DNA from 2 places in the Paenibacillus nicotianae genome. Region 2 is predicted to be linked to the other one. Evidence: riboswitches for the same ligand, from Rfam matches in the RefSeq annotation. Region 2 holds a riboswitch; the other holds the start of a gene.

Region 1 (4,717 bases), 2.2 Mb from region 2:
CAAATGCTTCTAAAAATACGCCTGAAAACCATGAAGCTATCGCAAGTGTCACTCCATATACAGTAAATAAAAGACTGGCTTGCTGGATACTAAGCCCTCGTTCGACCAGATAAGGGCTTAACCAACCTGCTTCTAATCCATCCCCCATCATAAATATCAATACTCCGAGATATCCCCAGACTAATGTTTTGGGAATCCCGATACGATCTAATACGTTCATGACATACACTCCTTTTTGGACTTTACTGGTGGTCTACTTTTCTCAGATACTGCTTTCAGATGAAGAAATTGTTGTAGCTTTTGTAGCCGATTCCGCTAATGCTAATTGTGCAAAAAAGAGCTGTGTCGCATGCCATTTTTGGTAATCTTTTTGCAATAGATCAGAAGGTTGTGGTTGAAATGTAGTGATCTGCTCGGTCTGAGTAGACTGAATATCCAAAGCTGTATTACAGATATAGGCTGCTCCTACAATCGAAGCATGTTCAAATCCGGTACGGATACGGATTTCTTTACCTAATAGATCAGCGATACTCTGGATTAGCGTACGACTTTGTAATCCTCCTCCACATGCCCAGATATACGAACGATCTAGCGATACTACTTGTGCCAATTGATCGAAATTCACTTTGATCGAAAAAGCAATCTCATGTAATGCTGATCTGACAAAGTGAGCCCGGCTTAATTGGTCTGATAGTGGAGCATCGAATAGAAATCCTCCACGTACACGCGCATTTTTGGCAGAAGATAAATAAGAACCTAAAGCCGCTACACATTGACTGTCTTCCAGTTCATTCATCTCTTGCTCCATCATGGCGTATCCTTCATTGGGATAGAAAATAGATTGCAATTTCTGATAGTTCAGACCTGTGATCCCTGGATTCGTTTCGATCAAAAATTGATGTGGTGTTGTATATGCATTAATCCATGCTTGTGCTGAATCATCTGTTGTAAATGTATCTGTAATTTTAGCGATAGGTGTTGTTGTACCGGATACAATAACGATATCTTCTGCTTGTGCACCTGTACTATGGATAGCCAATTGGGTATCTCCGCCACCTACGATAACAGGGGTATCGACAGGCAAGTTCAATTCTGCTGCTACACCAGGTAGTAATGTTCCGAGCACGCTACCTGAAGGTACTAATGAAGGTAATACTGTCGGTTCAATGCCAAATGTATGACACATGTCTGTAGACCAGTCATTATGCTCTACATCATAGAGAAGAGTCTCACATGCTTGAGACGGTTCGTAACTTAGCACACCACTAAGCGCATAAGTGACCCAATCGCTAATACTGGTAAAGCGATTCAATCGTTGATACTGCTGTAGATGACGCTCACGTAATCCGACTAACTTCATTGCTGAAAATAAAGCAGACGGCGTTCTGCCTGTAATCGGATAAATAGAAGGTTGATCACTATATCGTTCTTCCCACTCTCGGCCGCGGTTATCAATATTCGGCAATCCAAGATAAGATTCACCGGCTTCATCGACCAGTACAATACCTTGACGCTGGCTTGTTGAAGTGACAGCGAGAATATGAATATCTGGAACGTTAGATAATGCTAACTTCGCAAGTCCAGCGATCTGTTCCCATAAGACTTCCGGTATAAAGTGACGTGCATCTGGATAAAGATCATCATTATGATACAAAATATCAGCTCGTTCAATCGATAATACATTACCGTTGATATCCACAACAGCTACACGAGCATTACCGGTACCGATATCAAAGACTAGATACGCTTGTTGTGTCATTGTTAATATCCTCCAAAATCGCTTTATTGTAGAGCACTTTCACTGCGGTGTCATGATGCTCAAACCAATCTATAACTGCTGTATTCATAATTTCTACATGATGGTCTTCGACTTCATACGTTGCACCTGCCAAATGTGGAATCGCCAAAACATTAGGCAATGAAATGAGTTCATAATCTTTAGGAAGCGGTGGCTCTTGATCAAATACGTCTATAATCGCTCCACGAATTTGATTCTGCTGTAACTGTTCAACTAATGCATCATGATCTACTACTACTGAACGTGCTGTATTTACAAAAATCGCATCATGTTTCATCGATTGCAATAATTCTGTGCCGATCAATCCTTTGGTATCTTCAGTTACAGGTAAATGAATAGATACAATATCGCTTGTAGCAAATAACTCGGCTAACGATACTTTTTGATCACGCGGGTCAGGGCTGGTTACATATGGATCGTAATAACGAATATCGCAAGGGAAGCTACGTAAAATACCTGCTGTACGCTGAGCTACCGCGCCAAAACCAACCATGCCTACTGTTTTGCCAGCCAGTTCATTACCTTTAAATTTGAGATAAGCAGTTAAGCTACCACTTTGCCATTCTCCTGCTTCTAACCATTGACTGGATGGAATAATACTGCGTAAAAAGGTAATCAGACTGCCAACTACCATTTCAGCTACAGCTTGTGCATTACGTGCAGGTGTATAGAAAACAGGAATACGACGATCTGTAGCAACAGGTACATTTACATTGGAAGGCGTGCCCCGGCAGACACCGATAAATTGAAGCTTAGGAACTGCTTGGATTACTTTTTCAGTAATTTGATCTAATTCTGCGATAATTGCATCTGCTTCAGTTTCTTGTAATAACGAGATTAATTCGTCTTCTTGATAAGCTTGTCCATGATCTTTCCAGCAACGGTAAATAACTTCTCCAAACGTATCTGCTAGTTGTTGACGACCTTGCTCATGATAAGGGGCTGTAATTAATATTTTCATTATTCAATCTCCTTTGGTACACTTAGGTGCAGTGTTATTTAAGTGAAGCTTTAAAGTAAGAAAGTAACATGGTAGAGAGAGTTCTTTGTTTGCTAGCGATAGCGGTATGATTGTAAGTGTTAAGATTTTACATAGACTCTATTCGGTATACTGAAAAAATACAAAAACCTCTTTCCCATATCAAGGAAAGAGGTTAGCTATCTATTCATTATGCTATTCAAATAATCCGAACAGAATAATGCAATAATTGATCCTGCTTTCCTATCTCCCAAGCGATTCAAGCTTGCTGGAATTGGCACGTTTTTGCCGAGGTTTCGTAGGGCCAGTCCCTCCACCTCTCTGGATAGAAAATTCAATGTATGTAGTTGTCAAAAAAGCTTGCAAATCCATATCAGACACGATAAGGTATAAAACATCTAAATTTGTCGAATACGAAATAATTTTCTTTATTCTAATTAAACCTAGTAAAAAAGTCAACATTAAATCTAAAATTTGATTTATGATAGTTTATAACGTATTCAAAGCCTATTTCTGCCCTCATTACAGTATTGGTATTACGAAAGGAGCATGATATATGTCTACTTATATTGATCAACAAGATGGAATATTCCCTTCTGTCTGCTCGCTGGATTGTCCTGATCAGTGCGGACTGCTTGTGCATAAAGAAAAAGGTAAAATCATCAAAATTGCTGGAGATCCTAACCATCCAGTTACCAAAGGCAACATTTGTAACAAAGTTCGTAATATGACAGAACGTATTTATGATACCAAGCGCCTGACTACTCCACTCAAACGAATCGGAGCCAAAGGTGAAGGTCTTTTTGAGCCTATTTCATGGGAAGAAGCTATCACCACGATTACTTCAAAATGGAAAACGTTAATATCTACTTCCGGCCCTGAAAGTATTCTTCCATATAGCTTTTATGGCAATATGGGCAATCTGTCCGCAGAAGGCATGGATCGCCGCTTTTTCCATCGTATGGGTGCAAGCCTACTCGAACGGACAATTTGTACAGCCGCCGGTTCAGCCGGTTATAAATACACAATGGGTGGCAGTATTGGTACTGATCCTGAAGATACAGTAGATACACAGTTATTTATTTTCTGGGGGATTAATGCTGTCAGCACTAATATGCATCAGGTGACTTTAGCTCAACAAGCTCGCAAAAAAGGTGCTAAAGTGATTGTGATCGATGTGCATAAAAATCAAACAGGACGATCGGCGGATTGGTTTATTCCGATTTTGCCAGGAACAGATAGTGCACTAGCTCTAGGAATGATGCATATTTTATTTGCTGAAAATAAAGTAAACGAAGATTTTATGAAGCAATATACAGTAGGACATGAACAATTGCGTGAGCATGTGAAGCAATATGATCCTGCAACCGTATCAACGATTACAGGCGTACCTGTAGATGATCTATATCAATTGACTCGTATGTATGGAGATGCTAGCCCTGCTCTGATTCGGATCGGAAATGGTCTACAACATCATGACAATGGCGGTATGAATGTACGGACGATTGCCTGTCTACCTGCTATTACAGGACAATGGCTAGTACGTGGCGGTGGTGCTATCAAGTCTAATACATTTCAGCTCACCTTTAATGAAGAAGCACTACAACGTCCAGATTTGTTAGCTAATCGTAATACCCGTTCTTTCAATATGAATCAATTGGGGCGTGTGTTGTTGGAAGAGGCTGAACCTGTACAATCGCTATATGTATACAATTCTAATCCAGCCGTTGTCACTCCAGAAGCGACACTTGTAAGACAAGGATTAGCACGAGACGATTTGTTTACAGTGGTACATGATCTCTTTTTAACCGAAACTGCTAAATACGCAGATATCGTGTTGCCAGCAACATCTGCTTTTGAAAATACAGATTTCTACGCTTCGTACTGGCATCATTATATGCAGATTCAACAACCGGTTGTCGCTCCTTATGGCGAAAGTA
Region 2 (4,717 bases):
AACATAGTTAGACCTAACGTGATCATAATTCCGATGACCAACGGGTAACCGAAGCGCCAATGCAATTCGGGCATATCTTCAAAGTTCATTCCATAAATACCTGTAATCACAGTCAACGGCATAAATATCGTTGTGATTGCTGTAAAAACACGCATAATTTCATTCGCACGATTAGAGATACTGGACTGGTAAGCTTCTCGTAAGTTACCCATCAGATCGCGGAACGTATCAAACATCTCGGATACTTTTACCGCATTCTCATAAACGTCACTGAAATATTTTTGCAATTGATCATCGATCAGACGAAGATCTTTTTTATTCAATGTATTGATCACTTCACGCTGAGGGCCAAGTACACGTTTGAGCCATAAAATCTCGCCACGCAAACCAATAATTTCATTCAAATGTGATTTTTTAGTATGCATCAATATATTTTCTTCCAGTAGTTCGATTTGATCTTCGATCCGGTCACCTACAGCGAAGTAATTATCAACAACAAGGTCAATTAACAGATACATAAATTTATCAGCGCGGCTAACTTCCTCTTCCCATAGAATCGGTTTGAGTACACGCAATTCATTAATTTTCTGCTTGGTGACAGTAATAATATAATGCCGTCCTAGAAAAATATTCAGGGCACGCAAAAAAATCTCTTCGTTATCAAAACGAATACTGTTCACTACAATAAAATAATGACTTTCATAAATTTCGATCTTAGGACGTTGTTCTTCTTCACTCAAGCAATCTTCTACAGCTAGATCATGAAGCATAAATAATGGTTGTAGTTCTATCAAATCTTCCAAATCTGCATCGATCCAGTAAAATCCTTCTTCAGGTGCTACCAGTGTGTCGGTAATATTTTCTACTGGAGTGAATGCTCCAGCATTAACGTGCCGAACTTTCATTGTGTTCTACCCCTTTATTATGAAATGAGCAGGGAAAGAAGCGGCAACCGCACACCTGTTTACAAAGCTTCGCTATAATTTATGAAAAAACGGAGAAGATTTTTCAATAATGGCGCGTTACTCCAGTGCCCTATGGTTGTCGTTTGTTTCCTGCAATTTGTCCATCCGTCCTGCTGCCAACTGGGCCTCGGGTCGCCTTCCATTTTGAAATTCACCTCTTTGTGATTTAGATATTTATGAAAACCATGAAAAAACGTCAAATACTTGTTAAGTATAACGTGGTCTTGAGAGCCTTTCAAGCTTAAATAAGAAACCTCTTTTTTTAATCAACCAATACAGTTACCAACAACTTATTTATCGGTTTGATCCCACTCATTTTTCACAGCACTTGACGGCAGACAGTAGAATAGTATAAATTATGGTATAAGAAAAGTATCAAATCATGTTATTTTAAATTGAATAAGCAAATCTTATCAAGAGCAGGTGGAGGGACTAGCCCGATGAAACCCGGCAACCGGCGGTATAACCGCACGGTGCTAATTCTTGCAGAGATATAAGTTGATGGATCATCCTAGACTTAATATCTGCTGACAGATGAGAGAGGCGTCTATTATATACGCGAACATATCGCAAATGACCTTTCTCAAGTATCAGGAGAAAGGTCATTTTTGTATATGCTCTTAATGAATCTTTCTCCTGAAATGATAAAAAAATATACACATTCAAGGAGTGAACAAACATGCCAATCAAGATTCCAGATAGTTTACCTGCCAAAGAAGTATTAACTGGGGAAAATATTTTCGTAATGGATGACAGTCAAGCATTTCAACAGGATATTCGTCCATTGCGGATTGCTATATTAAATTTAATGCCTACAAAAGAAACAACAGAAACGCAGTTGCTACGTCTGCTGGGAAATAGCCCGCTTCAAATTGATATTTATTTGTTACATGCACAATCCCATACATCTAAAAACACATCAACAGAATATTTGAACTTATTTTATAAAACATTTGAAGAAGTCAAACATCTACGATTCGATGGTCTGGTCGTCACAGGCGCTCCTGTAGAAACGATGGACTTTGAAGATGTGAACTACTGGGAAGAGATTCAAGGGATTTTTGATTGGAGTAAAAAAAATGTTACTTCAACAATGCATATCTGTTGGGCTTCACAAGCAGGACTGTACCATCATTTCGGTGTTCCCAAAGTTGATTTACCTGAAAAATGTTTTGGTGTATTTCCACATACATTAAATAAAGAAAACGTAAAATTGCTACGAGGATTTGATGAGTTATACTTTGCTCCTCATTCCCGTCATACCGAAGTACGTCATGAAGATATTGCGAAAATTCCTGAATTGGAGATTTTATCAGAATCAGAAGAAGCAGGAGTATATCTAGCTGCAACCAAAGATGGCAGTCAGATTTTTGTAACAGGGCATTCTGAATACGATCCCTTGTCACTGAAATGGGAATATGAACGTGATATTGCGAAAGGAATGGATGTTGCACCGCCGAAAAATTATTTTCCAAATAATGATCCTACTCGCACACCACCTTCTACCTGGCGTGCTCATGCGAATTTATTATTTTCCAACTGGCTCAACTATTATGTATACCAAGAAACACCATATGATTTGGAAAGTGCCAAAGCTGAAGTAGGTAATTATAGTATCTAATTTGAGATCAACCCAATTGATTGTTATTTCAGAGGAGGAATTATAGTATGACGGATCATCATTCAAGCGAACGAACTCTTAACATTGAAAGCAAATTGGCACAGATCGGTTCGATTAATGAACCGGTAACAGGGGCGATTAATTTCCCGATTTATCAATCAACCGCCTTCCGTCATCCCGCTCTTGGTAAAAGTACAGGCTTTGATTATATTCGTACAACCAATCCAACTCGCGCCGTACTAGAACAAGCTTCAGCAGCATTAGAATCAGCAGATGCAGGATTTGCCTGTAGTTCCGGTATGGCTGCATTACAGACTATTTTTGCGCTGTTCGGTCAGGGAGATCATCTGGTCGTATCGCTTGATCTGTATGGTGGCACATATCGTCTTTTGGAACGCATTTTATCCAAATTTGGAGTAACGGCTTCTTATGTAGATACCAATGACCTAGAAGCATTAGAAAAAATAGTTCAACCGAACACCAAAGCTGTATTTATTGAGACCCCAACTAATCCGTTGATGATGGTGACCGATATCAAAGCTGTAGCTACCTGGGCGAAAAGTCACCAGTTGCTAACGATCGTGGATAATACGCTATTGACTCCTTTTTTCCAGCGTCCGATTGAATTGGGAGCAGATATTGTGATCCATAGTGCGACCAAATATCTAGGTGGACATAATGATGTGCTAGCAGGTCTGATTATGACCAAAGGAGAAGAATTGTCTGCTGAAATGGCATTTTTGCATAACTCAATCGGTGCAGTGTTATCACCGACCGATTCGTATCAATTAATGCGCGGAATGAAAACATTGGCATTGCGGATGGAGCGTCATGAATATAACGCTACTGCAATGGCGAAGCATTTGGTAGATCATCCACAGATTGCTGAAGTGTTCTATCCAGCATTGCCAGATCATCCGGGATATGATGTGCAGAATCGTCAATCCAGCGGTAATACAGGAATCTTTTCATTTAAAGTGAAAGATGCTCGTTATATTGAACCGATTTTGCGTAGTATCAAATTAATTGCTTTTGCCGAAAGTCTGGGCGGAGTCGAATCATTAATGACGTATCCAACGGTACAGACACATGCTGATATTCCAACCGAGATTCGTGAAGCGATCGGTGTCGATGATCGTCTGTTGCGCTTTTCTGTCGGTATTGAGCATATTGATGATCTGATTGCTGATCTAGATCAAGCGCTGGAAGTTGCACGTATTGAAGTAGAAGGAGTGTGATCGAATATGGCTTACTCTTCAGATCATTCCTCTTCTCGCAAAATCGATACCAAATTAATTCATTTTGGAGCTGCTTTTGACAAAGCAACAGGCGCTTCGAGTGTACCGATCTATCAGGCATCTACTTTTCATCAAGAAGATATCTCTAATCCGCCACTCCATGATTATAGTCGTTCAGGTAATCCAACTCGTCAAGCATTGGAAGATTATATTGCTTTGCTAGAAGGAGGAGCCAAAGGATATGCTTTTGCTTCAGGAATGGCAGCGATCTCGACCGCATTTCTGATTCTGTCTGCTGGTGATCATGTGATTGTGACTGAAGATGTATATGGAGGAACGTATCGTTTTTTGACTACTGTATTGAATCGCATGAATATTGAGATCAGTTTTGTAGATATGACTGATCTGGATCAGGTGAAAAATGCACTTCGTCCGAATACAAGAGCAGTCTATATGGAGACTCCTTCGAACCCTACCTTGAAAATTACAGATATCGGTGCTGTAACGGCTTGGGCAAAAGAACATCATCTGCTGACAATGGTGGATAATACGTTTATGACCCCTTATTATCAGCGTCCGATTGAAATGGGTGTGGATATTGTTCTTCATAGTGCGACCAAATTCTTAGGTGGACATAGCGATGTGCTTGCAGGACTTGCCGTTGCCCGCACACCTGAGATTGGAGCTCAACTCAAGCATTTACAAAATGGACTAGGAACGGTACTAGGTCCTCAAGATTGCTGGTTATTGATTCGTGGGATGAAGACACTTGCCGCAAGAATGAATCATTCTGAAAAAAGTACAGCCAAGCTAGCGCAATGGTTGAATGAGCGTAATGATATTGAAGCTGTCTATTATCCAGGATTAGAAAGCCATCCAGGAGCAACGATTCA

The links. Region 2 has a riboswitch for S-adenosylmethionine ahead of metA (homoserine O-acetyltransferase MetA). Riboswitches for the same ligand answer to the same signal wherever they lie in the genome.
Region 1: it holds a riboswitch for S-adenosylmethionine, as region 2 does, so the genes downstream of both, ACFSGI_RS05645 (2-hydroxyacid dehydrogenase) here and metA (homoserine O-acetyltransferase MetA) in region 2, are expected to answer to the same signal.

Annotation. Positions count from the first base shown of each region.
Region 1 covers NZ_JBHUGF010000010.1:309,290-314,006, reverse strand. Annotated here, with positions in the region: gene ACFSGI_RS05655 (MFS transporter) at 1-220, opposite strand, end outside; gene ACFSGI_RS05650 (FGGY-family carbohydrate kinase) at 263-1,759, opposite strand; gene ACFSGI_RS05645 (2-hydroxyacid dehydrogenase) at 1,731-2,759, opposite strand; SAM riboswitch class I at 3,018-3,109, opposite strand; gene ACFSGI_RS05640 (molybdopterin oxidoreductase family protein) at 3,334-4,717, shown strand, end outside.
Region 2 covers NZ_JBHUGF010000010.1:2,494,374-2,499,090, reverse strand. Annotated here, with positions in the region: gene corA (magnesium/cobalt transporter CorA) at 1-905, opposite strand, end outside; SAM riboswitch class I at 1,373-1,506, shown strand; gene metA (homoserine O-acetyltransferase MetA) at 1,645-2,586, shown strand; gene ACFSGI_RS15130 (aminotransferase class I/II-fold pyridoxal phosphate-dependent enzyme) at 2,634-3,824, shown strand; gene ACFSGI_RS15125 (trans-sulfuration enzyme family protein) at 3,831-4,717, shown strand, end outside.